Regions from separate parts of the Streptomyces sp. NPDC002773 genome, predicted to be linked through region 1. Evidence: riboswitches for the same ligand, from Rfam matches in the RefSeq annotation. Region 1 holds a riboswitch; each other region holds the start of a gene.

Region 1 (10,329 bases):
CGTCGAGGAGCCGGTCGCCGGGCTTGAGGTTCAGTTTGCGGGCGATGAGGTCCAGCTTGTCCCGCTGGGCGTCCTCCAGGGTGCCGTCCGGCGTCCAGTACGCGCAGGAGTAGACCATGGAGGGGCCGAGGACCAGTTCGTAGAAGTCGTTGCCCACGTCGTAGTGGTGACTGATCGCCTGCTTGTCGCGGCGCCGGGTGTGCCGGCCGCCGCTGCGGCCCCGGATCTCCTCGGCGGGCGGCCGCGGCGGCGCCGGCGGTCCCGCCAGCCGCAGCAGGGAACGGGCGGCGGCGCGGAGTCTGGGATCGCGCACGGAGTCGAGCAGGCCCCTGGTGGTCTCGGCGCGGTCCCACAGGAGCCCGGAGAGGCGGTCGAGGAGCTCGTAGAGGTCTCCCTCGACGTCGAGTTCCCCCGCCACCCAGGCGCGGGCCATGCCCAGTTCGCCGGGCTTCCAGATCATCCTGCGCAGGGCGCGGCGGTCGCGGAGGATGAGGACCGGGCCTCCGACCGGTCCGGCCTCACTGCCGTCCCAGGCCCGCAGCCGGACCGGGAGTGGTCCTCCGAGGAGTTCCTCGGCGAGAGTCGTCAGCCGCGACGCGACGTCGGCCATGGTGCACACCTCCGTGATCTCGTGCCCCAGAAATGCTCGTCACCAAGGGAACACCGTCCGTAGGTATTTCCACTCCCGCCACCGCGCAATCCGCCCCCGGAACACGCGAAGGGCCGTCCGCACCACGGATGGCGGACGGCCCTTTTACGGCCTTGCGTGTACTGCGGGTGCGCTAGGAGGCCTTGGCCTTCTCCTGCACCGGGGCGGCCGGCGCGGGGGCGGGCTTGGCCGCCTCGTAGAACTCCTCGCGCGGCGTCTCCATCGCACCGAGGGAGACGACCTCGCGCTTGAGGAACATCGCGAGGGTCCAGTCGGCGAAGACGCGGATCTTGCGGTTCCAGGTCGGCATGGCCATGCCGTGGTAGCCGCGGTGCATGTACCAGGCGAGACGGCCCTTGAGCTTGATCTTCACCTTGCCCATGACGATCATCGCGACGCCCTTGTGGAGGCCGAGGCCGGCCACGGCGCCCTTGTTGGCGTGGCTGTACTCGGCCTGCGGGAAGCCGCGCATGCCGGCCACCACGTTGTCGCCGAGGACCTTGGCCTGGCGCAGGGCGTGCTGGGCGTTCGGCGGGCACCAGGCGTTCGGGTTGCCGGCCTTGCGGCCGACCAGGTCCGGGACCTGGGCGTTGTCGCCGGCGGCCCAGGCGTAGTCGAGGCCGTTGATCTGGAGCTTCTCGTTGCAGTCCACGTGGCCGCGGGGGCCGAGCGGCAGACCGAAGCGGGAGAGCGCCGGGTTGGGCTTCACGCCGGCGGTCCACACGATCGTGTTGGAGTCGACCTCGAGGCCGTTCTTCAGCACGACGTGGCCGTCGACGCAGGAGTCCATGGAGGTCTCGAGGTAGATCTCGATACCGCGGCCCTCGAGGTGCTCCTTGCCGTACTGGCCGAGCTTCGGGCCCACCTCGGGGAGGATCTTGTCGGCCGCGTCGACCAGGACGAAGCGCATGTCCTCGCGCGACACGTTCTGGTAGTACTTCGCGGCGTCACGGGCCAGGTCCTCGACCTCGCCGATGGTCTCCGCGCCGGCGAAGCCGCCGCCCACGAAGACGAAGGTCAGCGCCTTGCGGCGGACCTCCTCGTCGGTGGTCGAGTCGGCCTTGTCGAGCTGCTCGAGGACGTGGTTGCGCAGGCCGATGGCCTCCTCGATGCCCTTCATGCCGATGCCCTGCTCGGCGAGGCCGGGGATCGGGAAGGTACGGGAGACGGCGCCCATCGCGATGACGAGGTAGTCGAAGGGCAGCTCGTAGGCCTCGCCGACGAGCGGCGCGACCGTGGCGACCTTGCGGTCCTGGTCGATGGTGGTGACCCGACCGGTGAGCACCTCGGCTCCGCGCACGACGCGTCGCAGCGGGACGACGACGTGGCGCGGCGAGATGCTGCCGGCGGCGGCTTCGGGGAGGAAGGGCTGGTAGGTCATGTACGACCGCGGGTCGACGACCGTGACGGTCGCCTCCGCGTAGCGCATCTTCTTGAGGATGCGCCGAGCTGCGTACAGGCCTACGTACCCGCCGCCTACTACGAGGATCCTGGGACGCTCCGTGGTGCTCATGAGATCGAGTATCCACCCCTCCTGAGGGGGGTGCTCGTGCGCCCCTTCACAAGCTCTCCGGGTGTCTCTGCTACACTCCGCCGCCCACGTGATCCATGTCATGGTGCTGCAAAGGAACCGGGATGCAAGGGCGAACGTTGTTCACCCCTTGTGAACTGGACCGGAGAGCGGCCGTTAACGCTGAACCGGAGGGCCCGTTCACGCGATGGAAACATCGAGCGAATCGGCCTCCGCGCCTGCGAAAGGGCCCTGAGGCACCCCCCGGAGGGGCTAAAGGCGGCCCGAAGGGCCTCCTCGGACGCCATCAGGGCCCTTTTCCTTGTGAAGAACTTCACGAACTTTCCCGACGGGGTGTCGCCGGGAGGCTCGATAGACGCCCGCTATGCGACGGATAGGGCGATCCCATCGAGGATGTCGTGCTCGCTGACGACCACCTCGCGGGCCCCGGTCCGCTCCACGATCTCCCGCAGGACGAGCGCCCCGGCGATGATCACGTCGACCCGGCCCGGGTGGATGACGGGGATCGCGGCCCGCTCGTCGTGCGTGGAGGCGAGCAGCCGGTCGGTGACCTCGGCGACCTGGGCGGCCGAGATCCGGGCGTGGTGGATCTTCTCGGAGTCGTACTCCGGGAGCCCGAGCGCGATCGCGGCGACCGTGGTGACCGAGCCGGCCAGCCCGACGAGGGTCCCGGCCGTGCCGATCGGCACGGTCTCGGCGGCCAGGTCGAGGGCCGCGCGGACGTCGGCGCGGATCGCGTCGGCCTCCTCGGCGGTCGGCGGGTCGTGCCGGACGTGCCGCTCGGTGAGCCGGACGCAGCCGATGTCGACGGAACGGGCCGCCTCGACGTGCTTGTTGCCGGTGACGAACTCGGTGGAGCCGCCGCCGATGTCCACGACGAGGTACGTCTCCGTGCCGTGCAGCTCGCCGGTGGCACCGGTGAAGGAGAACTCGGCCTCCTGGTCGCCGGTGATGACCTCGGGCTCGACGCCGAGGATCTCCACGACCCCGTTCACGAACTCGTCGCGGTTCTCGGCGTCGCGGGAGGCGGAGGTCGCGACGAAGCGGATCCGCTCGGCGCCGAGCTCCTCGATGACCTCGGCGTACGCGCGGCAGGCCGCGAAGGTGCGCTCCAGGGCCTCGGGCGCGAGCCGGCCCGTCCTGTCGACGCCCTGCCCGAGCCGGACGATCGTCATCCGCCGGTCCAGCTCGATCAGATCGCCCGTCTCGGGGTGGACGTCGGCGACGAGGAGGCGGATGGAGTTCGTACCGCAGTCGATTCCGGCGACCCGGGTCACTGCTCCTCCCCCTCCTTCTTCTCCGCGCACGGCGTGACGCAGGGGCCCTTCGCCCACCACTCCGGCAGCATCGCGAGGGCCTCGTCGCCGAAGGGGTTCACGCCCGGGCCCGCGACCAGCGAGTGGCCGACGAGGACGTGGAGGCACTTGACCCGGTCCGGCATGCCGCCGGCGCTCGGGAAGCCCTCCAGGACCTCGATGGCGTCACGGCGGGCGATGTAGTCCTCGTGCGCGGCCCGGTAGGCGGCGGCGAGCTCCGGGTCGGTGGCGAGCCGGGCCTGCATCTCCTTCATGACCCCGTTGGCCTCCAGGGTCCCGATGGCGGAGGCCGCCCGGGGGCAGGTCAGGTAGTACGTGGTCGGGAACGGCGTGCCGTCGGGAAGCCGGGGCGCGGTCTCGACGACGTCCGGGTTGCCGCACGGGCAGCGGTGCGCGATGGCGCGCAGGCCGCGGGGCGGCCGGCCGAGCTGGAGCTCGAAGGCGGCGATGTCCGCCTCGGTGGGCTCGGTGCGTTCGGTCTGCGGAGGGGGCGTTTCCATGTCTGCCTTGCTCGTCAGGTCGTTTCGGGCTTCAAGGACGGTCGGCGTGGTCGACGCCGTCCCAGAGGTTGTCGTACCAGGGGCGGTCCGCCGCGCCCTGGTCGGTGCGGGGCCGCTGCTCCGCGCCGGGGTCGTTCACGGTGAATCCGGTCTCGCCGGGCAGCACGTAGTGGAGGTGCTCGCGGGCGAGGCGGCGGACGTAGGCCGGGTCCTGGAGGCGGGCCTTCTCGTCCTTCAGTTCCTCGACCCGCCGGGCGGCCTCGGCGGCCCTGCGCTCCTGCTCGGCGATCTCGCCCTGCTGGGAGACGTAGCTCCGCATGGGATAGGCGAGCGCCACGACGAGGGAGCAGACGACCAGGGCGAGGAAGGCCGCGCGGCCGGTGAGCCGGGAGCGGCGGGCCTGGCGGCGGGTCTGGGAGCGGTAGACACGGGCGGCGGTCTGCTCGCCGAGCAGCCTGATCCGGGTCGCGGTCGAGAACCGGTCCCGGTCCTTCGCGGCCATGTCGTGTCGCCTCCCCTGTTCACGCGGACGTCCCCGCACACGGTACGGGACCGAGTACGGGGACGTACGGAAGCTGCCCTGCGGAGAGGCTCAGCCGTTGATCAGCCCTTGAAGCGCGGGAAGGCGCTGCGGCCGGCGTAGACCGCGGCGTCGTCGAGGATCTCCTCGATGCGCAGCAGCTGGTTGTACTTGGCGACGCGGTCCGAGCGGGCCGGGGCGCCGGTCTTGATCTGGCCGCAGTTCACGGCGACCGCGAGGTCGGCGATGGTGACGTCCTCGGTCTCGCCGGAGCGGTGGGACATCATGCACTTGAAGCCGTTGCGCTGGGCGAGCTCGACGGCGTCGAGGGTCTCGGTCAGCGAGCCGATCTGGTTGACCTTGACCAGGAGGGCGTTCGCGGAGCCCTCCTCGATGCCGCGGGCCAGGCGCTCGGGGTTGGTGACGAACAGGTCGTCGCCGACGATCTGCACCTTGTCGCCGATGCGCGAGGTGATGGTGTTCCAGCCGTCCCAGTCGTCCTCGTACAGCGGGTCCTCGATGGAGACCAGCGGGTACGCGGAGACGAGCTCCTCGTAGTACTCGGTCATCTCGGCGGCCGAGCGGGACTTGCCCTCGAACTCGTACGCGCCGTCCTTGTAGAACTCGGACGCGGCCACGTCGAGCGCGAGCGCGACGTCGGTGCCCGGGGTGTAGCCGGCCTCCTTGATGGCCTCGATGATGAGGTCCAGGGCGGCGCGGTTCGACTCCAGGTTCGGGGCGAAGCCGCCCTCGTCGCCGAGGCCGGTCGAGAGGCCCTTGCGCTTCAGCACGCCCTTGAGCGTGTGGTAGATCTCCGCACCCCAGCGAAGGGCCTCGGAGAAGGACTCCGCGCCGATCGGGGCGATCATGAACTCCTGGATGTCCACGTTGGAGTCGGCGTGCGACCCACCGTTGAGGATGTTCATCATCGGAACGGGCAGCAGGTGCGCGTTCGGGCCGCCGAGGTAGCGGAAGAGCGGCAGGTCCGAGGCCTCGGAGGCGGCGTGGGCCACGGCGAGCGAGACGCCGAGGATGGCGTTCGCGCCGAGCGAGCCCTTGTTCTCGGTGGCGTCCAGGTCGAACATGGCCTGGTCGATCAGGCGCTGCTCGGTGGCGTCGTAGCCGACGAGCTCCGGGCCGATCTGCTCGATGACGGCGAGGACGGCCTTCTCGACACCCTTGCCCTGGTAGCGGTTCGGGTCACCGTCGCGAAGCTCGATGGCCTCGAAAGCACCGGTGGAGGCGCCGGACGGAACAGCAGCACGGCCGGTGCTGCCGTCGTCGAGGCCGACCTCGACCTCGACCGTGGGGTTGCCTCGGGAGTCCAGGATTTCCCGGGCTACGACGACGTCGATGGACGGCACGAGCATCTCCTTCTGGGATGTGACGCTGGATGTGACGCAAGGTCGGTGCAGGGTCGCTTGGCCTTGCGACAAGAGCCTAACCGGCGCGGGGGCTCCGGCCAGCCGGGCGCCCGCCCCCTGGGACGAAAAAGGACCCAAGGGCATGCGTTTCGGGACGAAGGACATCAGATCTACTGGACGGTAACCATCAGGTCGGTCCCTCAGTCAGTCGCCCCTCGACGGGTGCGCCCCCGCACGGGAGCGGCCCGGAACGGACGGAACCCCGGTCGGGCGCGCACGGGGGAAGGGCGCGCCGGACCGGGGTGGTCACCGCGGGAGGGTCGTGGGGACCGCGTGAGCCGCCGGACTCACGCGGACCGCCGGGCTCACTTCAGGTGAAGCTGCTGGCCCGGGTAGATGAGGTCGGCGTCGTCGACGATCTCGTCGTTCAGCTCGAAGAGCTGGGCCCAGCCGCCCTTGACGCCGTGCGCCTGGGCGATGGTGCTGAGGGTGTCGCCGGAGACGACCTTGTACTCGCCGTCACCCTTCTCGACCTTCTTGCCGGTCGGGGTGGTGACGGTCTTCTTGGCGGCCTGCGGCGCGGCCTCGCGCTGCGGGGCCTGCTCCTGCGGGGCCTGCTGCGTGGCCTGCTTCGGGGCCTGGCGCTGCTCGCTGCGGGTGGTCGGCTGCTCGGCCTTCCGCTCCTCCTGCTGCGGGGCGGACTCGGTGGAGCCGCCGTCGTAGGAGGCGCCGGAGAGACCCACGCCACAGCTCGGCCAGGCACCCTTGCCCTGGCCCGCGAGGACCTTCTCGGCGACGGCGATCTGCTGGGACTTCGACGCCTGGTTGGCGGTCGAGGCGTAGGCGGTGCCGCCGTACGCGGCCCAGGTGGAGGCCGAGAACTGGAGGCCGCCGTAGTAGCCGTTGCCCGTGTTGATGGACCAGTTGCCGCCGGACTCGCACTGGGCGACGCGGTCCCACTCGGAGGCCGTGGCGGCCGAGGCGGTGCCCGCGGTCATCAGCGGGGCCGCGACGGCGACACCGGTGACGCCGACGAGCGTGGCGACCTGGGTGGCCTTGGAGGGACGGCGGTGTTTGCCCTTGCCGGAAAACAGCATGGAGATTCTCCTCACCGACGCCTGTGAGGTGAGCTGTCGGGTTCGGGCCGGAAAGTTGCCCGGCCGCGTGTCCTAGCACGCGGCTTCACCCCAAGCCGATCATCGGCCGTCTTTCTCAACGGCCGGGACCGGCACTTACCTTGGGTCCCCCACTCCTGCCTTCGGCGCTTACGCGACGACTGTTCCCATCGGCCGACGGCAGGATTCGGCGTTTCGGTCGACGGGGCCCGCGGTGGCGAGCGGTGATGACCGTAGACACAGACCCACCGGAAGTTCAAAGAGGCGTATTGCGGAAATACCGCCCCTACTTGGCTTCCGGAAGGTGCTGTTTGTGCAGGTGAGAGGTGACGGGGGCAAAGATTACGGACGGGACACGCCAGTTGGAGCGAAGAGACCCATGTCTCACTTGCCCAGAACCGGACATACGCCCCCGAATCACTTGGTCGTCGAAGCCGGAACGTCCGTCAGATCGAGGCTCTGACCAGGGAGGATCAGGTCCGGATCGATGCCCACCGTGCCCCGGTTGGCGTCATAGAGGGCGGTCCAGCCTCCGGGGAGTTCGTTCGCCTGCGCGATGTCGGACAGGCTGTCACCCGGCCGCACGGTGTACGCGCCCGAAGTGTCCTGACTGTCCGTTGCGCCCGAATCCTTCGCCGCGTCAACCGGCGTCGTAACGAGGGGGCTTTCGGTCAACTTGTTCTCGGATGAAGCATGTCTACCTGATTCAGACGAAGTGTCCGCCTTGCCGGTTTCCTCCGGTGCGGCATCGCCCCGGTGCTTGCCGGTGCCCGGCGTGGCCGACGACGCGTCACCTTCCGGAGTGCCGGGCGTCACGGACGAACCGGGCGTACCGGGCGTGACGGAGGCGTCAGGGGTGCCGGGCGTGACCGGGGTGACCGGCGTGACCGGGACGACGGGGTTGACCGGGACGACCGGCGCGGCCGGGTCGGTCGAGCCGCTCGGGGCGGCCGGGGAAGTCGGGGCGGTCGAGCCGGTCGGCGCGGTGGGGCTCACCGGAGCGGTCGGCGAGACGGGGCCGGTCGGCGCGACGGGGGCCGTCGGCGAGACGGGCCCGGTGGGCGTGGACGGCGTGACGGGAGCGGTCGGCGTGACCGTACCCGTGATCCCCTTCGTGGTCTCCGGGGAGCCCGTGGAGGCCTCCGGCAGCCCCGCCGTACGGTTCGACTCGACGACCGGCCCCGTGGGGGCCTTCGGGACGGAGGTCGGGCCGGGGTCCACGCCGGGGGCCGTGCCGTCGTTCGTCAGGCCGGCGATCGGCGCGCAGGTGGCCCACTCGGTGGAGCCCTTCGCGAGGGCCTTCTCGGCCACCGCGATCTGCTGGGCCCGGCTGGCCAGGTCGGCGCTGGGCGCGTACGCCAGGCCGCCGTTGCGCTCCCAGCTGTCCTGGGTGAACTGGAGCCCGCCGTACATGCCGTTGCCGAAGTTGGCGCTCCACTGGCCACCGGACTCGCACTCGGCGACGCGGTCCCAGGTGGCGGCGTCGGCCGCGGACGCGGATCCGGCGGCGAGCAGCGGCAGCGCCATGGCGGATCCGGTCACACCTGCGGCGACGACGATGGCGGGGGCCTGACGGGGGCGACGGTGTCGTCCGTTCCCGGAACGCATAGGAGCGCCTTTCGCGTGACGGCTGAGAGTGCGGTGAACGTAGCGGTATTCGAACGCTCGTCACAAGTCGATGGCCGCACGATCACGCGAAGATCACATTTCTGACACGCCGTCACTGTGGCGGAGCGGTACGGACGGGGAGAACTCCACCGGAAGCGTGCGCAATCCCCGCATGATGAGCCCGCCGCGCCACCGCAGTTCGGCCGGGTCGGCGGCAAGTCGCAGGTCCGGAAGACGTGTCAGGAGGGTCGCGAGCGCCGTCTGCCCCTCAAGCCGGGCGAGCGGCGCGCCGAGGCAGTAGTGGATGCCGTGCCCGTACCCGAGGTGCTGGTTGTCGCGCCGGGTGAGGTCCAGCGTGTCCGGCGCTGTGAACCGCTCCGGGTCCCGGTTCGCCGCGGCGAGCACGACGAGCACCGGGTCGCCCGCCGGGATCTCCTGCCCGCCGATGGTCAGCGCCCTCGTCGCGTACCGCCAGGTCGCCATCTCCACCGGCCCGTCGTACCGCAGCAGCTCCTCCACCGCGGTCTCCAGGAGCGCGGTCTCGCCCGCCGCGACCGAGGCCTGGAGCCGCTCGCGCCGCTCCGGGTCCCTCAGGAGCGCGTAGACGCCGTTGCCGATGAGGTTGATGGTGGTCTCGAAGCCGGCGAAGAGCAGCACGAAACACATGGCGGTGGCTTCGGCCTCGGTGAGGTGGTCGCCGTGGTCGCTCGCGCGGATGAGGCCGGAGATCAGGTCGTCGCCGAGGTCCTGGCGCTTGCGGTGGATCAGCTCCGCGAGATAGCCGCGGATCTTCTTCACCGACCGGGCGACCCCGCCGCGGGGGCCGCCGCCGTGCCGGATCATCATCCCGGCCCAGTCCCGGAAGTCGTCCTGGTCCTCGCGGGGCACGCCGAGCAGGTCGCAGATCGCGTAGATGGGCATCGGGAACGCGAACTCGTGGATGAGGTCCGCGCTCCCCTTCTCCGCGAAGGAGTCGATGAGCCGGTCCGTCAGCTCCTGCACGCGCGGGGCGAACTCGGCGACGCGGCGCGGGGTGAACGCCTTCGACACGAGCCGCCGCAGCCGGGTGTGGTCGGGCGGGTCGATGTTGAGCAGATGCGTCATGAGGCCCGCGCTGCGCTCGCCGGGGATCCCGGTCTTCCCCGGCTCGGCGTGGTGCACCGGGTTCTTGGAGAGCCGCTGGTCGGCGAGGGCCTGCCGGGCGTCCGCGTACCGCGTCACGAGCCAGGCGTCGACCCCGCTGGGCAGCGTCGTCCGGTGCACGGGCGCGTGCTCCCGCAGCCAGGCGTACGAGGGGTACGGATCGCTCGCGAACTCCCAGGTGAAGAGCTCGGGGGCGGGCGGCGCGGCAGACGGTCGGGCGGGGGCGGGGCCGGGGGTGGTGCTCACCCCCCGACGGTACAGGGCGGCCCGCGCGGTGAGGTGTGTGGAGATCATGTGATCAAGAAGGGGGGCCGTGCCCTAGATTCGTGCGGTGGATCCTCAGATGCTCAGAAGCACGTTCGCGGTCGTCGAGAGACGGGCCGAACACGCCGTCACCTTCTTCTACTCGCATCTCTTCTGGAACAACCCCGGCCTGCGCGAGCTGTTCCCCGCCGACATGCGGCCCCAGCGGGACCGGCTCTTCGCCGCGCTCACCCACGTGGTGACCCACATCGACGAGCCGGGGCTCACGGAGTACCTGGGCCGGCTCGGCCGCGACCACCGCAAGTTCCTCGCCGCCCCC
Region 2 (10,329 bases), on a different contig from region 1:
ACAGGAGTTGTGCGCCCACCGGTTGCACCGTGCGCCCCTCGGTGGCGGAGGGGGAGGGAGCGGAACCGCCGTAGCCGGTTCCGTAGCCGCTGTCGTGGCCGGCGTCGTACGAGCCGTGCGCGCTGCTCCCAGCCCCGTACGAGCGCCCGGCCGTCGTGGCGAAGCTCGCGGCGACACTGCTCCAGCCCACCAGCCATCGCATCGGCGCCTCCACGTCCGTTTCGGTGGGAGACATGCTGCCACGACAACGGCGCACGGGGCGGGGTCCGGGTGCACGCGTACGAAAGCCGAATGCGCCCCTGGCATGGGCCAGTTGACCACCGGCGTCATTCGGCCAAATATCGACCCTCCCCGGCGGGGGTGGAAGGCGTCCGGGCATCCGCCCGCGCACAGCCGTTCCCACCGGTCACCGGCAGCCCGGGAGGCGCTCCCGCCTCCCGGTGCCGTCCGCCGCCCGCGGGGAGCGGGGCGGCGGTATCCCCCAGCCCACTGGTCCGGGACACCCTTCCCGGCCGAGTGGGCCGACCCACGCGTTCCCCATGGAAGCGCTCCCCCGGCGGCCCGGAGAGAGCGCACGGCCGGGCGCACGGCCACACGGCAGGAGCACGATCCGGCCCACCGGCCCGACCCATCGGTCTTTCACACAACAATCTCGCCATACGGAACTCCGCCCCTTAACGGTAGGGATGCGGCGAACTACGCTGTGTTTACGAATGCCGCACGCCTATGCCCGGCGTCGTGGCGGCCGTCTGTGTTGTCGAGGGGTGGCGTCATGTCCAGGGAGCAACGCGGGCCGAACGAAAAGCTCGGCACGGTTCTCGCCCTCGCGGGAATCAGCAACGCCGGGCTCGCCCGGCGGGTCAACGACCTCGGAGCGCAGCGGGGCCTGACGCTTCGGTACGACAAGACCTCGGTCGCCCGGTGGGTGGCCAAGGGCATGGTGCCGCAGGGGGCGGCGCCGCACCTGATCGCCGCCGCGATCGGGCAGAAGCTCGGCCGGCCCGTGCCGCTGCACGAGATCGGACTCGCCGACGCCGACCCGGCACCCGAGGTGGGGCTCGCCTTCCCGCGCGACGTGGGCGAGGCGGTGCGCTCGGCCACCGATCTGTACCGGCTCGACCTCGCCGGCCGGAGGGCCGGCGGTGGCGGGATCTGGCAGTCGCTCGCCGGGTCCTTCGCGGTGAGCGCGTACGCGACGCCCGCGTCCCGCTGGCTGATAACCCCCGCCGACCCGTCGGTGGAGCGCGAGGCGCCGGGCCCGGCGGCGGGCCTCTCGGCCGCCGCTGCCGCCACCGTCGCGGAGCACGCGCGCGTGGGCCACAGCGACGTCGCCAAACTCCGCGAGGCCGCCGAGGACGCGCGCCGCTGGGACTCCAAGTACGGCGGCGGGGACTGGCGGTCGTCCATGGTCCCCGAGTGCTTACGGGTGGACGCCGCACCGCTCCTCCTCGCCTCCTACTCGGACGAGGTCGGCCGGGCCCTGTTCGGCGCGACCGCCGAGCTCACCCGGCTCGCCGGCTGGATGGCCTTCGACACCGGCCAGCAGGAGGCCGCCCAGCGCTACTACATCCAGGCCCTGCGGCTCGCCCGCGCCGCCGCCGACGTGCCCCTCGGCGGGTACGTCCTCGCCTCCATGTCCCTCCAGGCCACCTACCGGGGCTTCGCCGACGAGGGCGTCGACCTCGCCCAGGCCGCGCTCGAACGGAACCGGGGCCTGGCCACCGCCCGCACCATGTCCTTCTTCCGGCTCGTCGAGGCACGCGCGCACGCGAAGGCCGGTGACGGGGTCGCCGCCGCAGCCGCGCTCAAGTCCGCCGAGGGCTGGCTGGAGCGCTCCCGGGCGGGCGACGCCGACCCGACCTGGCTGGGCTTCTACTCGTACGACCGGTTCTGCGCCGACGCGGCGGAGTGCTACCGCGACCTGAAGGCGCCCCGCGAGGTGCGCCGCTTCACCGAGCAGGCGCTCTCCCGGCCGACCGAGGAGTTCGTCCGCTCGCACGGGCTCCGGCTCGTGGTGTCGGCCGTGGCCGAGCTGGAGTCGGGCAACCTGGACGCGGCCTGCGCGGCGGGTACGCGCGCGGTGGAGGTGGCCGGCCGGATCTCCTCGGCGCGGACGACGGAGTACGTACGGGATCTGCTGCACCGGCTCGAACCGTACGGGGACGAGCCGCGGGTCATGGAACTGCGGGAGCGGGCCAGACCGCTGCTTGTCGCCCCGGCGTGAGGGGAGCGGTCACCTCTGGGGCGTGACCTGCGTCTCGTGACGTCGCGCGAGGTTTCACGGGATTGTCAGTGGGCCAGTGCACTATCGGGGGTGGGAGGTGGCGCTGGTGTTTGACTGTGACGTGCTGGTGATCGGCGGCGGGATCGTCGGTCTGTCGACGGCGTACGCCCTGACGCGCGCCGCTCCCGGCACCCGGGTCACGGTCCTGGAGAAGGAGCACGCCCTCGCGCGCCACCAGACCGGGCGCAACAGCGGGGTGATCCACAGCGGGATCTACTACCGGCCTGGCTCGCTCAAGGCCCGGTTCGCGGTCGAGGGCGCGGCCGAGATGGTCAAGTTCTGCGCGGAGTGGGACATTCCGTACGAGGTGACGGGCAAGCTCGTCGTCGCCACCGCGCGCGAGGAGCTGCCCCGGCTGCACGCGCTCGTCCAGCGCGGCAGGGAGAACGGCATCCCGGTCCGGGAGCTGGGACCGGCGCAGATCAGCGAGTACGAGCCGCGGGTGCGGGGTCTGGCCGCGATCCACGTCGGCACGACCGGCATCTGCGACTACGGGGCGGTGTCCGAGCGGCTCGCCGAGGCTTCCGGCGCCCGGATCCTGTACGGGGCCGAGGTCACCGTGATCGACCGGCGGCCGTGGGGGGTCGCCGTGCGGACGGCGGACGGGCGGGTGGTGCGGGCGCGGGTCCTGGTGAACTGCGCGGGGCTGCACTGCGACCGGATCGCGCGGCTCGCGGGCGACGACCCGGGCATGCGGATCGTCCCCTTCCGGGGGGAGTACTACGAGCTGGCGGACCCCTCGCTGGTGCGGGGCCTGGTCTATCCGGTGCCGGACCCGGCGTTCCCCTTCCTCGGGGTGCACCTGACCCGGGGCATCGACGGTGGCGTCCACATCGGGCCGAACGCGGTTCCGGCGCTGGCGCGGGAGGGGTACGGCTGGTCCGTCGTCCGCCCGCGCGAACTGGGCGCCACCCTGGCGTGGCCCGGCTCGTGGTCGATCGCCCGGGCGCACTGGCGGTACGGGGCGGGGGAGCTGCACCGGTCGCTGTCGAAGCGGGCGTTCACGGAGGCGGTGCGGCGGCTGCTGCCCGTGGTACGGGAGTCCGACCTGCGGCGGTCTTCGGCGGGGGTGCGGGCGCAGGCGGTGCTGCGGGACGGGACGCTGGTCGACGACTTCCTGATCCGGGAGGCGGCGCGGACGGTCCACGTCCTGAACGCGCCATCGCCGGCGGCGACGGCGTCGCTGCCGATCGGCCGGGAGGTGGCGGGCCGAGCACTGGCCTTGCTGTGACCGGCCCCGCGCCGGGCCTGATGGGGGCCGGGGCGCGCCGTAGAATCGGGGCATTGTGTCTGAGCAGACTGAGAAGAGCCCGTACCCCACCCCGCGCGGCAGCCAGCGGTTCGCCCCCGGCGAGGGGCCCCTGCCCGACCCCGCGGGGTCGCATCACGAGCGCCGTATCCGCAGCTTCCAGCCGCGCCGCAGCCGCGTCACCACCGGTCAGGCCGAGGCGTTGCTGAAGCGGTGGCCCGACTGGGGTCTCGACATCGACGGCAAGCGGGTCATCGACCTCGGCGAGATGTTCGACGGGCTCCCGGTCGTCCTGGAGATCGGCTTCGGCATGGGCGAGGCGACCGCGCAGATGGCCGCCGCCGACCCCGGCACCGGCATCCTCGCCGTCGACGTGCACACCCCGGGCCAGGGCAATCTGCTCGGCCTCGCCGACCGCAACGACCTGACGAACGTCCGGGTCGCCAACGGCGACGCGATCATCCTGCTCCGCGAGATGCTCGCCACGGACGCCCTCGACGGCTGCCGGGTCTACTTCCCCGACCCGTGGCCCAAGGCCCGCCACCACAAGCGGCGGCTCATCCAGCCCGAGTTCCTCGATCTCCTCGCGACCCGGATGAAGCCCGGGGCCGTACTGCACTGCGCGACGGACTGGGAGGAGTACGCCGAGCAGATGCTGGAGGTGCTCTCCGCGCATCCGGACTTCGAGAACACCCTGGCCGACGGCGGATACGCGCCCCGCCCCGACTTCCGGCCCCTCACCCGCTTCGAGGGTCAGGGCCTGGACAAGGGCCATGTCGTGCACGATCTGCTCTTCCGCAGGAAGTGACCACGAGCGGGTGAGCGGGCGATGCGGGTAACTGCGTCGCCCGCTGTCGGTGGGGGTCGTTAGGGTCGCACTCGTGTCGAACCCCGCCCCCGCCGACCAGCCGGAGACCGCTCCCGTCCCCCACCGGGACACCGAGGAGCCGGACTTCCCCGCCGCCGCCGACCGGTCCCAGTGGCGGTACCGGCCACGCCGGGCCTTCTGGCGCAGCCGGCTGGTCCGGGCCGTCGCCGTCATCACCGTGCTCGCGATCTGCGCCCTGCTCATCCTGGCGATGGTCCGCGAGCAGACCGGCACCGAGGGCTTCCTCGTCGGCCTCGGCCTCGCCCTGCTTCCCGTACCGCTGCTGATGGCCGCGTTCCGCTGGCTCGACCGGGTCGAGCCGGGCCCCTGGAAGAACCTGCTCTTCGCCTTCGCCTGGGGCGCCTTCGCCGCCGCGCTCGTCGCGATCCTCGCGAACACCTTCGCGGTCCGCTGGATCGCCACGGCCACCGCGGACCCGGACTCGGCGGACAACCTCGGCGCCACGGTGGTCGCACCGGTGGTGGAGGAGAGCGCCAAGGCGGCCGCGATCCTGCTGCTGTTCCTCTTCCGCAGAAGGAACTTCGGCGGTCTCGTCGACGGGGTCGTGATCGCGGGTTTCACCGCGACCGGCTTCGCCTTCACCGAGAACATCCTCTACCTCGGCACCGCCTTCGGCGAGGACCAGGAGTTCGGCACCTCAGGACTCGGTTCGGTGACCGCCGCGACCTTCTTCGTACGGGTCGTGATGTCGCCGTTCGCGCATCCGCTGTTCACCGTGCTCACCGGCATCGGCTTCGGCTTCGCCGCGCTCGCCCCGCGCGGGAAACGCCTCCGGAAGGTGCTGCTGCCGCTCGCGGGGCTGCTGCTCGCCATGGGCCTGCACGCCGCGTGGAACGGCTCGGCCACCTTCGGCGGCCCCTGGGCCTTCTTCGCGGTGTACGGGGCGCTCATGGTCCCGGCCTTCGGCCTGCTGACCTGGCTCGCGGTGTGGAGCCGGCAGCGGGAGCTGCGGACGATATCCGGCGAGCTCCCGGCGTACGCGGCGGCCGGCTGGCTCTCCCCCACGGAGCCGCTGGCGCTCTCCTCGATGCGGGCCCGTCAGCTGGCCCGTTCGTTCGCGGCCCGGACGTACGGCCCGCCGGCCGCGCGGGCGGTGGGCGAGTACGAGTCCTTCGCGACGACCCTGGCGTTCCTCAGGGACCGGGCCCGGCGCGGCACGGCCGGGCCCGACTTCACGGCCCGCGAGCAGGAGCTGCTCCACCACCTGTGGCAGCGCCGCGAGGTCGCCTCGCCCGCGCTCACGTACGCGGCCAGGGCCACCGGCCGGGCCTGGTCGCCGCCGCAGTACCTGGACTACGACGGCTACAACCCGTACCGGAGCTGAGCCGAGGGCCCCAGGCTCTCGGGCACCCGGGCTCTCGGGCTCTCGGGCTCTCGGGCCTCAGACCGTCAGGCCCTTCGAGCGGAGCCATTCCGCCGGGTCGATGCCGGTGCCGTCGGGCGTGTGCACCTCCATGTGGAGGTGGGCGCCGGTGACGTTGCCGGTGGCGCCGACACGGCCGATCGTCTCGCCGGTGCCCACGGTCTGGCCGACGCCGACCGTCATGGACGACAGGTGGCAGTACCAGACCTCGGTGCCGTCCTCCAGCTCCAGGACGATCCGGTAGCCGTACGAGCCGGACCAGCCCGCCGACTTCACGGTGGCGCCGTGGACCGCCTTGAGCGGGGTGCCGGTGGGGGCGGCGAAGTCGAGGCCCGTGTGGTGACCGGAGGACCACATCGAACCGGACTGCATGTAGGTGGCGCTGACGGAGTACGAGGAGAGCGGCATCGAGTAGCTCGCGGCGAGCTGCGCGAGGCGCTCGGCCTCGGCCTTCGCTGCGGCTTCTGCCTCCGCCTTCGCCTTGGCCTCGGCCTCGGCCTTCGCCTTCGCCTCCGCGGCCGCCTTCTCCGCGGCCTCGGCCTTGGCCGCGGCCTCCGCCGCCGCCTTCTCGGCGGCCGCCTTCTCCGCCGCGGCCTTCTCGGCGGCGTCCGCGGACGCCTGCTGCTGCTCGGCCTGCTGGAGGATGCGGGCGCGCAGGGCCTCGCCCGCGTCGGCGGTGCCGGTCGCCGTCCTCGTGGCCTGCTCGGCCGTCCCCGCCTGCTCGGTCTTCCCGGCCTGCTCGGTGTCGAAGGTCGTGTACGTGGCGGCGGTGAGCGGGTTCGGGTTGGAGCGGGCCGCACCGGCGGCCACCGTGTCGTCGCCGGCGCCCGAGCCCGTACCCGCGTCCTCGTCCGGGAGGAGGTCGCCGACGCCGGGGAGGTCGTGGGCGTCGGGCAGGTTTAGGTCGGGGAGGTCCGGCAAGGAGATGGCCACGGGAGGCTTCTCCTGCGCGGTGGCGAGGCCGCCCGCGCCGACGGCCGCGATGACACCGACACCGAGGACGGTGGAGGAGCGGGCGAAGTTGGACCGCTGCTTGACGACCCGGTGCCGGCCGCCGGAGCGGCTCTGGGCGCGGAGGGAATCCTCGGTGGGGTTCCACTCGGTGCCCGGCGCGGCGGGACCCGCACCACCACCGAAGGCGTCGAAGGGAGCCTCGGGGGCAGGGGTGTTGGACGCCACGAAAGGGCGCTCCTTTCCTTCCTTCTCGCCTACCGGGTTAGCTGACGGGTTCGGAGCAGGAAGGTCTCCTACGGGCACGGTCGCACAGGTGCGAAGGGCCCGATTCACCCCAATTGGTGGTTCCCCGGTTCCTTTTCAGGATTCGGCGCGTGCGCACGGTGCCGCCTCTTGCGGCGGCTGGGACGACCGCGCTGCGTTATCGAACGTTAATAGACGGGGGGTCCTGATTCCAAGCCGTTCCTCTTGATCATTCATTGAATTGGGAGGGAATGGTCCGAGTTGACCGTCCTTCAGGAGGCGCCGCCCAAACCTCCGCGATCTGACGTTATGTCAATTGTTATCGCAGCGACACCTCTCGACTACGACTGGTGACCGGGCCCGCCCGGCGGCACCACCGGCATCGTGCGGCGCCGCTCCGGCTGCCCCGTCGCCGGACGGCTCAGCGCGAGCAGCGCCATGTCGTCCGTCGCCCCGCCGCCCGTGTGCAGCCGTACGTCGTCCACCAGCGCGTCCAGCAACTCCTCGGGCCCCGGGAAGATCCGCCCGGCGAGGCGTTCGCCCGGGTCGTAGAAGACTCCCCCCGCGTTCCGTGCCTCCGAGAGGCCGTCGGTGTAGAAGAGCAGCGTCGCGCCCGGCGGGTACGGCCGCCCCTCGGCCCGGTCCGGCCACACCGCCAGATCGCCCATGCCGAGCGGCAGCGCCGGCTCGGTCGGCTCCAGCGTGTCCAGGCGCCCGTCCGCGTACAGCATCAGCGGCGGCGGATGCCCGCGGTTGACGATCCGTACGAAACCGTCGAAGGTGCCGCTCCCGTCGCCGCGCGGGATCTCGGCCAGAACGGCGGTGGTGAACCCCTCGAAGGCGTCGAGCCCGTCCCTGCGGGTCCCCTCGCGGGCCAGCGCCCGCTCCAGGCGCTGCGCCACGCCCTCCAGGCTCCGCTCCTGCTCGGCCGCCTCCCGGAAGGCCCCGATGACGACGGCCACGGCCTCGACCGCCTCCATCCCCTTGCCCCGGACGTCCCCGACCACGAGCCGCACCCCGTAGGGGGTGTCCTGGACGGCGAACAGGTCGCCGCCGATGAACGCGTCCGCCTGCGCCGCCTCGTAACGGGCCGCGCACTGCAGCCCGCCGATCCGCTCGGCCGGCGTCGGCAGCACGGCCTTCTGGGCGGTCTCCGCGATGACCCGCGCCGAGGCGAGCCGCTCACCGCTCCTCCGTACGACCCGGCTGACGAGGAGGGCCAGCGCGGAGACGGTGAGGACGGTCAGGGTCTCGGTCAGGGTCGGGACCTCGTCGGCGGTGCCGTTGTAGAGGTGCAGCCCGACGGAGGCGAGGACGGCGGCGATCCCGGTCAGGAGCGTCGTGAGGGTGGAGAAGAAGGGCGCGGCGATCAGCGGGGCGGCGGAGAAGAGCGGTGCGGCGGTGTACGCGGGCGGTGTCAGCAGGTCGAAGACGACCCCGCCGGCGATGACCAGCGGCGGCAGCGCGCGGATGAACCGCCGGGCGCGCCCGTACGAGCGGCGGCCCTCACCGCCCCGCCGCCCACCGCCGCCCGCTCCTAGGGGGTGCCCCACCTGTGCTCTCCTGCCCGGTCCGTACCCGGCCGCGGTCCGCACCGCGCCTCTCCAGGGTGGCCGCCGCCCCGCCGTGCGGCGACTTCCGCGGGGCCGACTGGCGTACGGGGCGGCCTCCTCACTCCGGGCGCGCGGTTCCGTCAGAGGTTCCGCTCCGCGTAGATCTCCATCGCGTCCCGGACGAGGACCGCGGTCCCCTCACCGTGCTTGTCGTAGTGCGCGGTGAAGCGCGGGTCGTCGACGTACATCCGGCCGAGACCGATCACGTACTCCTTGCTCGGGGCCGTCGTGTGCGACAGCCACGCGACCTGGCGCCGCGCGATCGCCTGCACCTCGTCGCTGCCGGCGGCGAGGCCCTCCCCGAGCGCCCGGGCGAAGTCGCGGGCGATGCCGGACTGCTCGTCCATGAACGCTTTCCGCTGCCCGGCACCGAGCGAACGCCACCAGCGGTCACCCTGCTCGTACGCGTCGCGGCCCCAGCGCTCGGTGACCTCCTCCTCGTACACCGTGTGGTCGAAACCGTCGAACACTTCGTCGGCCATGAGTGCGTCTCCGTTCTCGGTCTTGTGGAGAGTGGTCCGCACCGACGCGATCTGGCGTCCGATGCGCTCGCGCTCCTGCTCCAGGAGGGCGAGATGGGTGCGGAGGGCGGCGGACGTGTCCCGCTGCCCCGCGAGGACCTCGGCGATGGCGGGCAGCGAGAGCCCCAGCTCGCGCAGCAGCAGGATCCGCTGCAGCCGCACGAGCGCCGCCTGGTCGTAGTACCGGTAACCGTTCGCGCCGATCCGGCTCGGCTCCAGCAGTCCGCGCTCTCCGTAGTGCCGGAGGGTGCGGCTGGTGGTGCCGGCCTTCTTGGCGATCTCTTGGATCGACCACTCCATACCGAGAACGCTAAATCTTGACGTCGCGTCAAGGTCAAGCGGAGAAGTGCCGGGAAACGGGCAATACGACGAAGGCCCGGATCCAGTGACTGGATCCGGGCCTTCGTTGCTACTGAGTAGCGGGGACAGGATTTGAACCTGCGACCTCTGGGTTATGAGCCCAGCGAGCTACCGAGCTGCTCCACCCCGCGTCGGTAAACCTGACTCTACGCTACGGGTGGGGCAATCACGAAATCGGTTTACGTCAGCAACCGATCAGCAGCCGCAGTCGTCCGAGTCGACCGGCGCCGTCAGCGGGTCCGCGGCCTTCTCCGCAGGCCCTTCCCACGTCTCGTACGCGAAGCCCTCCCGCACCCAGTACTCGAAGCCGCCGAGCATCTCCTTCACCTGGAAGCCCAGCTCGGCGAGGGCCAGCGCGGAGCGCGTGGCGCCGTTGCAGCCGGGGCCCCAGCAGTACGTGACGACCGGCACGGACCGGTCGAGCAGCTGGTCGGCCTGCTCGGCGATGAGCGCGGTCGGCAGGTGGAGCGCGCCGGGGACGTGCCCCTGGTCCCAGGAGGCGGTCGACCGCGAGTCGATCACCACGAAGCCCGGGTCGGTGCCCTCGGCGGCCGCCGTGGCGAGCGCAGAGGCCACGTCGGAGACGTCGGCGTGGAAGGCGAGGCTGGCGGAGAAGTACGCGGCAGCGGCGGCGGGGGAGGCCGGCGGCGTGCGGAGTACGGGGTTGACCTGCGTCGTTGTCGTCGTCATGGTGATCAATCTACGGACGAAGATCACCGGCCTGAAGTGAGGATCCACGGTGGTCGGGGGCGGCGGCCGGGGAAACCCGCGCGTTCACCGGGGGGCGGCGTGGATCTCACGTATCGGGACCTCACGGCTTCGGCGCCGGGGCCCGGCCCGCCACCGCAGCCGT
Region 3 (10,329 bases), on a different contig from region 1:
TCGTCAGGTCGAGCGGCCGCAACGGGCGCAGCCCCTCCGTCAGACAGGCGTCGTACGTGAGGAGGCCGAGCGACTCGGAGTTGCCGAGGATCGCGACCCGGGGCCCGGCCGGCAGTGGCTGGGCGGCCAGGAGCAGCCCCGCGTCCACGAGTTCGGTGACCGTGTCGACGCGGATGACCCCGGCCTGGCGGAGCAGGGCCGAGACCGTGGCGTGCGGGATGCGGGTGACCGGCACCCGGTGGCCGGGCGGGGCGCTGCCGCTGTGCCGGGCGCCCTTGACGACGACGACCGGCTTGACGGCGGCGGTGCGGCGGGCCAGCCGGGTGAACTTCCGGGGGTTGCCGATCGACTCCAGGTAGAGGAGGACGACATCGGTCCCGGGGTCGTCGTACCAGTGCTGGAGGAAGTCGTTGCCGGAGACGTCGGCGCGGTTGCCGGCCGAGATGAAGGAGGACAGGCCCGCGCCCCGCCGGTGCAGACCGGCGAGGAGGGCGATGCCGATCGCGCCGGACTGGGTGAAGAGTCCGATGCGCCCGGCGGCCGGCATCTGCGGTGCGAGGGAGGCGTTGAGCGAGACGTCGGCGGCGGTGTTGATGATCCCGAAGGCGTTGGGGCCGATGATCCGCATCCCGTACGAGCGAGCCTGACGGACGAGCTGGCGCTGCCTCTCGCGGCCGTCGGCCCCGCTCTCCGCGTATCCGGCGGAGAGGACGACGAGGCCCCGTACGCCGTGCTCGCCGCAGTCCGCGACGGCCTCCGGCACCCGTTCGGCGGGGACGGCGACGATCGCGAGGTCGACGGTCTGCCCGATGGCGCCGACGGAGGGGTACGCGGGGACTCCGTCGAACTCCGCGGCCGCGCCGTCGCCGCCGGCGCTCCCGGCGAGCGCGGCGTTGACCGCGTACACGCGTCCGCTGAAGCCGGCCCCGAGGAGGTTGCGGAGGACCGTGCGGCCGACACCGCCGGCGGCGCGCCCGGCTCCGACGACGGCGACCGACCGGGGGGTCAGGAGGCGTTGCACGGAGCGCGCTTCGGCCCGCTGCTCCCGTGCGCGCTGGACGGCGAGGGAGCGGTCGGTGGGTTCGAGGTCGAGGTGGAGCCGAACGGACCCGTCCTCGAAGCTGCGCTTCTGGGTGTAGCCCGCGTCCGTGAAGACTTTGATCATCTTGGTGTTGGCGGGCAGGACCTCGGCGGCGAAGCGCCGGATGTCCCGCTCCCGCGCGACCGCCGCGATGTGTTCGAGCAGGGCGGAGGCGACCCCGCGTCCCTGGTGGGCGTCCTGGACGAGGAAGGCGACCTCGGCCTCGTCGGCCGGCGCGGAGGCGGGCAGTCCGCGCTCGTTGATGCGGTCGTAGCGGACGGTGGCGATGAACTCGCCGCCCACCGTCGCCGCGAGTCCGACCCGGTCCACGAAGTCGTGGTGGGTGAAACGGTGGACGTCCTTGGCGGAGAGCCGGGGGTAGGGGGCGAAGAAGCGGTAGTACTTCGACTCGTCCGAGACCTGCTCGTAGAAGCTGACGAGGCGGTCGGCGTCGTCGGCGGTGATGGGCCTGATGCGCGCGGTGCCGCCGTCGCGGAGCACCACGTCCGCTTCCCAGTGGTCGGGGTAGTCGTGGTCCGGTGGTACCGGACGCGCCGGTCGTGCCGGGTGTTCCGCCGCTTCCGACTGCTCCGACGCGCTCTGCATGGGGCCAGCCTACGGCCGCGACACGGCGGTGGCACGGGTCGCGCGGTGGGTGTGAGCCGTGCATGGTGGGGGCACTCCATGCACGGTGGTGAGCACGCCGCGAGCGGCGGGGGCGGGCCGGAAGGCGGCCCGGTCCGGTCCGGAGGTCGGCGCGAGCACCGAGCATCCCGTGAGAGACTGGTCTAGACAACCGCTTAAGACTTGAAGGGCAACACCATGGCTGAGCGCCGCGTCAACGTCGGCTGGGCCGAGGGCCTGCACGCCCGCCCCGCGTCCATCTTCGTCCGTGCCGCCACGGCTTCCGGCGTTCCGGTGACGATCGCCAAGTCCGACGGCACCCCGGTGAACGCCGCTTCCATGCTCGCGGTGCTCGGCCTGGGCGCGCAGGGCGGCGAGGAGATCGTCCTCGCCTCGGAGGCCGACGGCGCCGAGGCCGCTCTGGACCGTCTGGCGAAGCTGGTCGCCGAGGGTCTCGACGAGCTCCCCGAGACCGTCTGATCCGGGTCGCCCCCCCGTACGACGAAAGGCCGTGGCTGCCGGAATTCCGGTGGCCACGGCCTTTCGCATTTCCACCGACCCGATTCGGCCCGCTTTTGGGCAGCACGGAACGCGGACTGCGGAATTACTATTCTTTGTATACGGCGTGCGCGTTAATTCCGGGCGCTCGCCGTGTTGACGACATGTTGCGAAACCCTCACACGCCCGCGCTCCGGCCTTTTGAGCCGGTGCAGCGGCTGCGAGCGTTCCGCGTGCACCGCGGTCAGCGCCCGCGCGCGCTCGGCGTCACCGCGCGCCACGGCGTCCACGATCGCGCCGTGCTCGGCCCAGGCCTCCACCGGCTGCGCGGGCTGCTCGACCGCGTACATCCAGGCGATCTTGTGGCGCAGTTGCGTCAGCAGCGCCGTCAGGGCCGGGCTGCCGGAGGCCTGTGCCAGCGTCTCGTGGAACCAGCCGCCGAGCGAGCGCAGATCCTCGCCCTGACCCCGCCTGGCCCGCTCCTGCCCCAGCCTGACCAGGCCCCGCAGCACCTTGAGGTGGGCCTCGGTGCGCCGCTGGGCGGCCCGTGCGGCGCCCAGCGGTTCGAGCAGCGCCCGCATGTCGAGCAGGTCGGCCGCCTCCTGTTCGGTGGGCTCGGCGACGTGCGCGCCCGCGTGGCGGCGGGTGACGACGAAGCCCTCGGACTCCAGGGTGCGCAGGGCCTCGCGGACCGGGACGCGGGAGACCCCGTACCGGCGGGCGAGCTGTTCCTCGGTCAGCCGGCTGCCCCGCTCGAAGACGCCGGAGACGATGTCGTCCCGGATCGCCGTGCATACCGAGTGCGCGGGAATGCGCATGTCCGACCTCCGCCTTGGTCTGCGCGAGACAATTCTGCGACGCCTGTTCTGCGCCCGATCTGCGACTCTATTGCAGCGCGCCGGAATTTCCGATGCCTCAGCGAAATATGGAAGCCTTTTTGACCGACGAAAAGCCCCGGCTCAGCACGAGCCGGGGCTTTTGCGACGCGGGGCGGGCGTCCGCGTCAGACGCTGACGCCGCGCGCGCGGAGGTAGGCGAGCGGGTTGATGTCGGAGCCGTACTCGGAGCTCGTGCGCGCCTCGAAGTGGAGGTGCGGGCCGGTCGAGTTGCCGGTCGAGCCGGAGATGCCTATCTCCTCGCCCGGTTCGACGCTCTGGCCGACGTACACGCCGATGGAGGAGAGGTGGCCGTACTGGGTGTACGTGCCGTCGTTCATCCGGATGACGATGTTGTTGCCGTACGCGCCACCCCAGCCGGCCTCGACGACGGTGCCGGAGCCGACGGAGACGACGCTGCTGCCGTACCCGGCGTGGAAGTCGACGCCGGAGTGGCTGCCGGAGGACCAGAGCGAGCCGCCGGTCTGGTAGCCGGTGGAGACGTACGAGCCGGCGACGGGGAGCTGGAAGGAGTTCAGGCGGCGGCGCTCGGCCTCACGGGCGGCGCGCTCCTCCGCCTCGCGGATCTCCTTGGCGCGGGCCTCCGCCTTGCGCTTCGCCTCGGCCTCGGCCTTCGCCTTGGCGGCGGCCTCGAAGGCCTCCTGCTCCTGGGCGGCGGCCTGGGCGTTGATCCGGTCCACGAGGGAGTCCTCGGTGATCACCTTGGTGAGGCCGGTGTCCTCGGCGGAGCGGTTGTCCGCGTCGGCGGCGAGCGCCGGGGAAGCGAGGGTTCCGATGACGCCGGTGGTGGCCAGGGTCGCGGCGCCGGCGATGCCCACGCTGCGGCGCGCCATCCGGCTCGGCCCACGATGCTTCCCGGTGGCACGGGTGAACGCCATGTAGTGGCTGATCCTTTCCTTCCTTCTCGCCTACCGGGTTAGCTGACGGGTTCGGAGCAGGAAGGTCTCCTACGAGCCCCTCCGTACGAGACGAAGGCGCCCGATTCACCCCAGGGACTACGTGTGGGTCCCCGGCTCCCCAGGCTCGCGCCTGACGGGGACTCGGCGATGACTGTCCGGGTGCCGCGGGTGCGGCGGGTGCAACTGCCGAACAGACGCACCGACGCTATGCGGATCGTCTTTCAATCACCAACCGGACTCGCCAGTTTGTAAGACATGCCACAGGGCAAACGATCACCCTTGCGTTCAATACGGACAAAGGGGAGGGCTCCGACGAAACATGCCGTCGGAGCCCTCCCCTTACCGGGTCGGAGCCGGGTCGGGAGCCTGGTCAGAGCCAGGTTGGAGCCGGTCGGAGCCCCGGTCGGGAGCCGGAATCAGCCGGTCACGACGGTGACTTCACCGATGCCGAGCGCGCGCACCGGGTCCGCGATCTGCGCCGCGTCACCCACGAGCACGGTGACGAGCCGGTCCACCGGGAAGGCGCTGACCACGGCCGCGGTCGCCTCGACCGTGCCGGTCTCGGCGAGCCGTGCGTACAACTGGGCCTGGTAGTCGTCGGGGAGGTGCTGCTCGACCTGGTCGGCCAGCGTCCCGGCGACCGAGGCGGCCGTCTCGTACTTGAGCGGGGCGACCCCGACCAGGTTCTGCACGGCCGTCTCGCGCTCGGCGTCGGTGAGGCCCTCGGCGGCCAGCGTCCGCAGCACCTTCCACAGGTCGTCAAGCGCCGGGCCGGTGTTGGGCGTGTCGACGGAACCGCTGATGGCGAGCATCGCGGCACCGTTCCCCTGGCTGTCGGAGCGCAGCACCTGCCCGAAGGCACGCACCCCGTACGTGTAGCCCTTCTCCTCCCGCAGCACCCGGTCGAGGCGCGAGGTGAGGGTGCCGCCGAGGCAGTACGTGCCCAGGACCTGGGCCGACCAGACGCGGTCGTGCCGGTCGGGGCCGATCCGGCCGATCAGCAACTGGGTCTGGACGGCGCCGGGTCGGTCGACGATGACGACCCGTCCGGTGTCGTCGGCCGAGATCGGCGGCATCGGGAGCGGCTCGGCCGGCTCACCGGTCCAGGTGCCCAGGGTCTCGGCGAGGACCTTGTCCAGGTCCACGCCGGTCAGGTCGCCGACGACCACGGCGGTGGCCGTGGCGGGCCGGACGTACGCCTCGTAGAAGGCGCGGACCGCGGCCGCGTCGATCGCCTCGACGGTCTCCTCGGTGCCCTGGCGTGGCCGCGCCATCCGCGATTCGGCCGGGAAGAGCTCCTTGGAGAGCTGCTTGGCGGCGCGACGGGCCGGATTGGCCGTCTCGTGCGGGATCTCGTCGAGCCGGTTCTGCACCAGGCGCTCGATCTCGGTGTCCAGGAACGCCGGGGCGATCAGCGCCTCGGAGAGCAGCCCGAGCGCCTTGGGCAGCCGGGAGACGGGTACCTCAAGGGAGACCCGTACGCCCGGGTGGTCGGCGTGCGCGTCGAGCGTGGCGCCGCAGCGCTCGAGCTCGGCCGCGAACTCCTCGGCACCGCGCTGGTCCGTGCCCTCGGTGAGCGCGCGGGCCATGATGGTGGCGACACCGTCGAGACCGGCGGGCTCGGCGTCCAGCGGGGCCGGCAGGAAGAGCTCCACGGCCACGACCTGCTGGCCGGGACGGTGGCAGGTCAGCAGCGTCAGGCCGTTGTCCAGCTTCCCGCGGTCCGGGGCGGGGAAGGCCCAGGGCCTGGCGGCGCCGGGCTCCGGCTGCGGGTGGAAGTCCATGCTCGTCAAAGACACGGCAGCGTCGGTCACTGGTCCGCTCCCTCTTCGTCGTCGCTGTCGCTGTCGCTCAGTTCGGCCGCCAGGGGCTCGTAGACGAGCACCGCGCGGTTGTCGGGGCGCAGCTTGGCCGCGGCGGCCGCCCGCACCTCGTCGGCGGTGATGTCCAGGACCCGGTCGACGGCCGTGAGGGCGAGCTGCGGGTCGCCGAACAGCACGGCGTACCGGCACAGTTCGTCGGCGCGGCCCGCGACGGTGCCGAGGCGGTCGAGCCACTCGCGCTCCAACTGGGCCTGCGCGCGCTCCATCTCCTCCGGCGTGGGGCCCTCGGCGGCGAACCGGGCGAGCTCCTCGTCGACGGCCGCCTCGATCTGCGGGACCTCGACGCCTCCGGAGGTCTTGACGTCCAGCCAGCCGAGCGAGGGCGCTCCGGCGAGCCTCAGCAGGCCGAAGCCGGCGGCGACGGCCGTGCGGTCGCGGCGGACCAGGCGGTTGTGCAGACGGGACGACTCGCCACCGCCGAGGACCGTCAGGGCCAGGTCGGCGGCGTCGCACTCGCGCGTGCCGTCGTGGGGCAGCCGGTAGGCGGCCATCAGCGCGCGGGCCGGGACCTCCTCCTCGACGACCTCACGGAGCTGCTCGCCGATGACCTCGGGCAGGTCGCCGGGGCGCGGTGCGGGCTTGCCGTCGTGGCCGGGGATGGAACCGAAGTACTTCTCGACCCAGGCGAGGGTCTGCTCCGGGTCGATGTCGCCGACGACCGAAAGCACCGCGTTGTTCGGGGCGTAGTACGTGCGGAAGAAGTTCCGCGCGTCCTCCAGGGTGGCCGCGTCCAGGTCGGCCATGGAGCCGATGGGCGTGTGGTGGTACGGGTGGCCCTCGGGGTAGGCGAGGGCGGTCAGCTTCTCGAAGGCCGTGCCGTACGGCACGTTGTCGTAACGCTGGCGGCGCTCGTTCTTGACGACGTCCCGCTGGTTCTCCATGGACTCGTCGTCCAGCGCGGCGAGCAGCGAGCCCATGCGGTCGGCCTCCAGCCAGAGCGCGAGCTCCAGCTGGTGCGTGGGCATGGTCTCGAAGTAGTTGGTGCGCTCGAAGCTCGTCGTGCCGTTGAGCGAGCCGCCCGCGCCCTGCACCAGCTCGAAGTGCCCGTTGCCGTGGACCTGCTTCGAGCCCTGGAACATCAGGTGCTCGAAGAGGTGGGCGAGGCCCGTGCGGCCAGGGACCTCGTGACGCGAGCCGACGTCGTACCAGAGGCAGACCGCGGCGACCGGGGTCAGGTGGTCCTCCGAGAGCACCACGCGCAGGCCGTTCGCCAACCGGTGCTCGGTCGCTGTCAGGCCGCCGGAGCCGGCCTCGGCCGTGGCCGTGTGACCCATGGGCATGTACGTCCCTTCGATCGCGATGTGAAAAAGTCCTGCCACTGTATGCAAGCGCGCCGACACCTGGCGAAGTTCCCGCCCCCGGGAGATGTCCCTCTTCCGGGTCGCGGTCGGCGTTGTCGGTGGCACGGTCCACAATGGTCCGCGTCAGATCAACCTTGTTGGTGAAGGAGCCGCAGCCGCGATGGCCCGCCGCAGCACGAAGACACCGCCGCCGGACGACGCGTTCGAGGAGCGAATCCTCGACATCGACGTCGTCGACGAGATGCAGGGCTCCTTCCTCGAGTACGCGTACTCGGTGATCTACTCGCGTGCCCTCCCCGACGCCAGGGACGGCATGAAGCCCGTCCAGCGCCGCATCGTCTACCAGATGGGCGAGATGGGGCTCCGCCCCGACCGCGGCTTCGTCAAGTGCGCCCGCGTCGTCGGCGAGGTGATGGGCAAGCTGCACCCGCACGGCGACGCGTCCATCTACGACGCGATGGTCCGCATGGCGCAGCCGTTCTCCATGCGCCTCCCCCTCGTCGACGGCCACGGCAATTTCGGTTCCCTCGGCAACGACGACCCGCCGGCCGCCATGCGGTACACCGAGTCGCGGATGGCCCCGGCCGCGCTGCTCATGACCGAGTCCATCGACGAGGACACGGTCGACTTCACGCCGAACTACGACGGCCAGGAGCGGGAGCCGGTGGCGCTGCCCGCCGCGTACCCGAACCTGCTGGTCAACGGCGCGTCGGGCATCGCGGTCGGCATGGCGACGAACATGCCCCCGCACAACCTCGGCGAGGTCATCGCCGCCGCCCGCCATCTGATCCGCCACCCGGGCGCCGACCTCGAGACGCTGATGCGTTTCGTGCCCGGACCCGATCTGCCGACCGGCGGCCGGATCGTCGGCCTCTCCGGCATCAAGGACGCGTACGAATCGGGCCGCGGCTCATTCAAGATCCGCGCCACGACGAGCGTGGAGACCGTGACGGCGCGCCGCAAGGGCATCGTCGTGACCGAGCTGCCCTTCACGGTCGGCCCTGAGAAGGTCATCTCCAAGATCAAGGACCTGGTCGGCTCCAAGAAGCTCCAGGGCATCGCGGACGTCAAGGACCTCACCGACCGCAACCACGGCCTGCGCCTGGTCATCGAGATCAAGAACGGCTTCGTGCCGGAGGCGGTCCTCGAGCAGCTCTACAAGCTGACGCCGATGGAGGAGTCCTTCGGCATCAACAACGTGGCGCTCGTCGACGGCCAGCCGCTCACCCTCGGCCTCAAGGAGCTCCTCGAGGTCTACCTCGACCATCGTTTCGAGGTGGTCCGGCGACGTTCCGAGTTCCGCAGGACCAAGAAGCGCGACCGGCTCCACCTCGTGCTCGGTCTGCTCATCGCGCTGCTCGACATCGACGAGGTCATCGCCCTCATCCGGGAGAGCGACAACTCCGCGCAGGCCAAGGAGCGCCTGATGGAGCGCTTCTCCCTGAGCGAGATCCAGACGCAGTACATCCTGGACACCCCGCTGCGCCGCCTCACCAGGTTCGACCGGATTGAACTGGAGAGCGAGCGCGACCGGCTCAACGGCGAGATCGACGAGCTGACCGGAATCCTGGACTCCGACGCGGAGCTGCGCAAGCTGGTCTCGGCGGAACTGGCCGCGGTCGCCAAGAAGTTCGCGACGGACCGGCGGACCGTTCTGCTCGAGTCGGCGGGCGCGCCCGTCGCGGCCGTCTCCCTGGAGGTCGCGGACGACCCGTGCCGGGTGCTGCTGTCCTCCACCGGACTGCTCGCCCGTACGGCGACGGCGGAGCTGCCGGAGGCCGACCCGGACGCGAAGCGCGTCAAGCACGACGTGATCCTGTCGGCGGTGGCCGCCACGCAGCGCGGCGACATCGGCGCGGTGACCTCGGAGGGGCGGCTGCTGCGGATCGCGGTGATCGACCTGCCGCAGCTCCCGGACACCGCGAGCGCGCCGAACCTCGCGGGCGGCGCGCCCCTGTCCGAGTTCCTGTCCCTGGAGGACGACGAGACCGTGGTCTGCCTCACCACGCTCGACGAGTCCTCGCCGGGGCTCGCCCTCGGCACGCTCCAGGGCGTGGTGAAGCGCGTGGTGCCGGACTACCCGGCGAACAAGGAGGAGCTGGAGGTCATCACCCTCAAGGACGGTGACCGGATCGTCGGCGCGACCGAGCTGCGGACGGGCGAGGAGGACCTGGTCTTCATCACCTCCGACGCCCAGCTCCTCCGCTACCCGGCCGCGCAGGTACGGCCCCAGGGCCGCCCGGCCGGCGGCATGGCGGGCGTCAAGCTGACGGCGGGCGCCGAGGTGCTCTCGTTCACGGCCGTCGACCCGGCGGCGGACGCCGTCGTCTTCACGGTCGCGGGCTCCACGGGCACCCTGGACTCCTCGGCGGGTACGTCGGCGAAGCTGACGCCCTTCGACCAGTACCCGCGCAAGGGCCGGGCCACCGGCGGCGTCCGCTGCCAGCGCTTCCTGAGGGGCGAGGACGTCCTGATCCTGGCCTGGGCGGGCGCCGCGCCTGCCCGCGCCGCGCAGAAGACCGGCACCCCGGTGGAGCTCCCGGAGGTGGACCCCCGCCGCGACGGCTCGGGCACGCCGCTCCCCCGCCCGGTGGACGTGGTGGCGGGGCAGCCGAGCTAGTTCCGGTCCGGACGGGAGGCGTCCCCGGCCCTAGGACGCCTCCGGCTCTTCCTCCGTCTGCTGTACGTACCGCAGGACGCCCCACATGCTGTGCTCGTCGGGGGCGTCCTGCGGGCCGTTCTGCTCGCACTCGGCCAGTTCCTTGCGCAGGCCGGCCGCGTCGATGCCGGAACCGATCAGGACGAGCTGGGTGAGCCGCTCCTCGTCCTCGGGCCACCGCTCGGGGTAGAAGCGCAGGAACCGGCCGACGGCGTGCACGCTGTAGCGGTTGTCCGGGTCGGCGACGCCGAAGTCGACGAAGCCCTTGATCCGGTAGAGGCCTTCGGGCCGCGCGTCCAGGAAGGCCATGAGCCGGCGCGGCTGCAGCGGGGCCGCGGCCGTCAGGGACACCGTCTCGTACCCCGTGTGCGGGTGGGCGTGCGGCTCGTCCTCGCCGTACAGGATGTCCTCGATGGACAGCTGCCCCTCGATCTCCCCCTCGGGCACCACCCGGTCGAAGAGCAGCTCCGGGTCGATCCGCCCGTGGG

Evidence for each region. A riboswitch is a leader RNA that binds a small molecule or an ion and turns the genes downstream of it on or off. The one in region 1 is predicted to bind cyclic di-AMP.
Region 2: another riboswitch for cyclic di-AMP. It lies ahead of ABT034_RS05130 (M23 family metallopeptidase); the one in region 1 lies ahead of ABT034_RS29220 (transglycosylase family protein).
Region 3: another riboswitch for cyclic di-AMP. It lies ahead of ABT034_RS17060 (M23 family metallopeptidase); the one in region 1 lies ahead of ABT034_RS29220 (transglycosylase family protein).

What each region holds. Positions count from the first base shown of each region.
Region 1 is NZ_JBEOVO010000033.1:50,750-61,078, forward strand. Features, by position in the region: gene ABT034_RS29190 (class I SAM-dependent methyltransferase) at 1-610, opposite strand, end outside; gene ABT034_RS29195 (NAD(P)/FAD-dependent oxidoreductase) at 783-2,162, opposite strand; gene ABT034_RS29200 (Ppx/GppA phosphatase family protein) at 2,543-3,457, opposite strand; gene ABT034_RS29205 (DUF501 domain-containing protein) at 3,454-3,996, opposite strand; gene ABT034_RS29210 (FtsB family cell division protein) at 4,028-4,498, opposite strand; gene eno (phosphopyruvate hydratase) at 4,600-5,880, opposite strand; gene ABT034_RS29220 (transglycosylase family protein) at 6,246-6,977, opposite strand; cyclic di-AMP (ydaO/yuaA leader) riboswitch at 6,981-7,154, opposite strand; gene ABT034_RS29225 (LysM peptidoglycan-binding domain-containing protein) at 7,413-8,603, opposite strand; gene ABT034_RS29230 (cytochrome P450 family protein) at 8,697-9,992, opposite strand; gene ABT034_RS29235 (globin domain-containing protein) at 10,090-10,329, shown strand, end outside.
Region 2 is NZ_JBEOVO010000002.1:540,191-550,519, reverse strand. Features, by position in the region: gene ABT034_RS05155 (asparagine synthase-related protein) at 1-202, opposite strand, end outside; gene ABT034_RS05150 (NsdA family TPR-like regulatory protein) at 773-2,224, shown strand; gene lhgD (L-2-hydroxyglutarate dehydrogenase) at 2,331-3,515, shown strand; gene trmB (tRNA (guanosine(46)-N7)-methyltransferase TrmB) at 3,571-4,341, shown strand; gene ABT034_RS05135 (PrsW family intramembrane metalloprotease) at 4,415-5,746, shown strand; gene ABT034_RS05130 (M23 family metallopeptidase) at 5,804-6,964, opposite strand; cyclic di-AMP (ydaO/yuaA leader) riboswitch at 6,976-7,122, opposite strand; gene ABT034_RS05125 (PP2C family protein-serine/threonine phosphatase) at 7,324-8,535, opposite strand; gene ABT034_RS05120 (MerR family transcriptional regulator) at 8,676-9,416, opposite strand; tRNA gene ABT034_RS05115 (tRNA-Met) at 9,534-9,607, opposite strand; gene ABT034_RS05110 (rhodanese-like domain-containing protein) at 9,672-10,166, opposite strand.
Region 3 is NZ_JBEOVO010000012.1:78,005-88,333, forward strand. Features, by position in the region: gene ABT034_RS17045 (bifunctional acetate--CoA ligase family protein/GNAT family N-acetyltransferase) at 1-1,687, opposite strand, end outside; gene ABT034_RS17050 (HPr family phosphocarrier protein) at 1,904-2,185, shown strand; gene ABT034_RS17055 (GntR family transcriptional regulator) at 2,338-3,021, opposite strand; gene ABT034_RS17060 (M23 family metallopeptidase) at 3,207-3,977, opposite strand; cyclic di-AMP (ydaO/yuaA leader) riboswitch at 3,990-4,155, opposite strand; gene ABT034_RS17065 (M16 family metallopeptidase) at 4,415-5,812, opposite strand; gene ABT034_RS17070 (M16 family metallopeptidase) at 5,809-7,161, opposite strand; gene ABT034_RS17075 (DNA gyrase/topoisomerase IV subunit A) at 7,343-9,802, shown strand; gene ABT034_RS17080 (CobW family GTP-binding protein) at 9,833-10,329, opposite strand, start outside.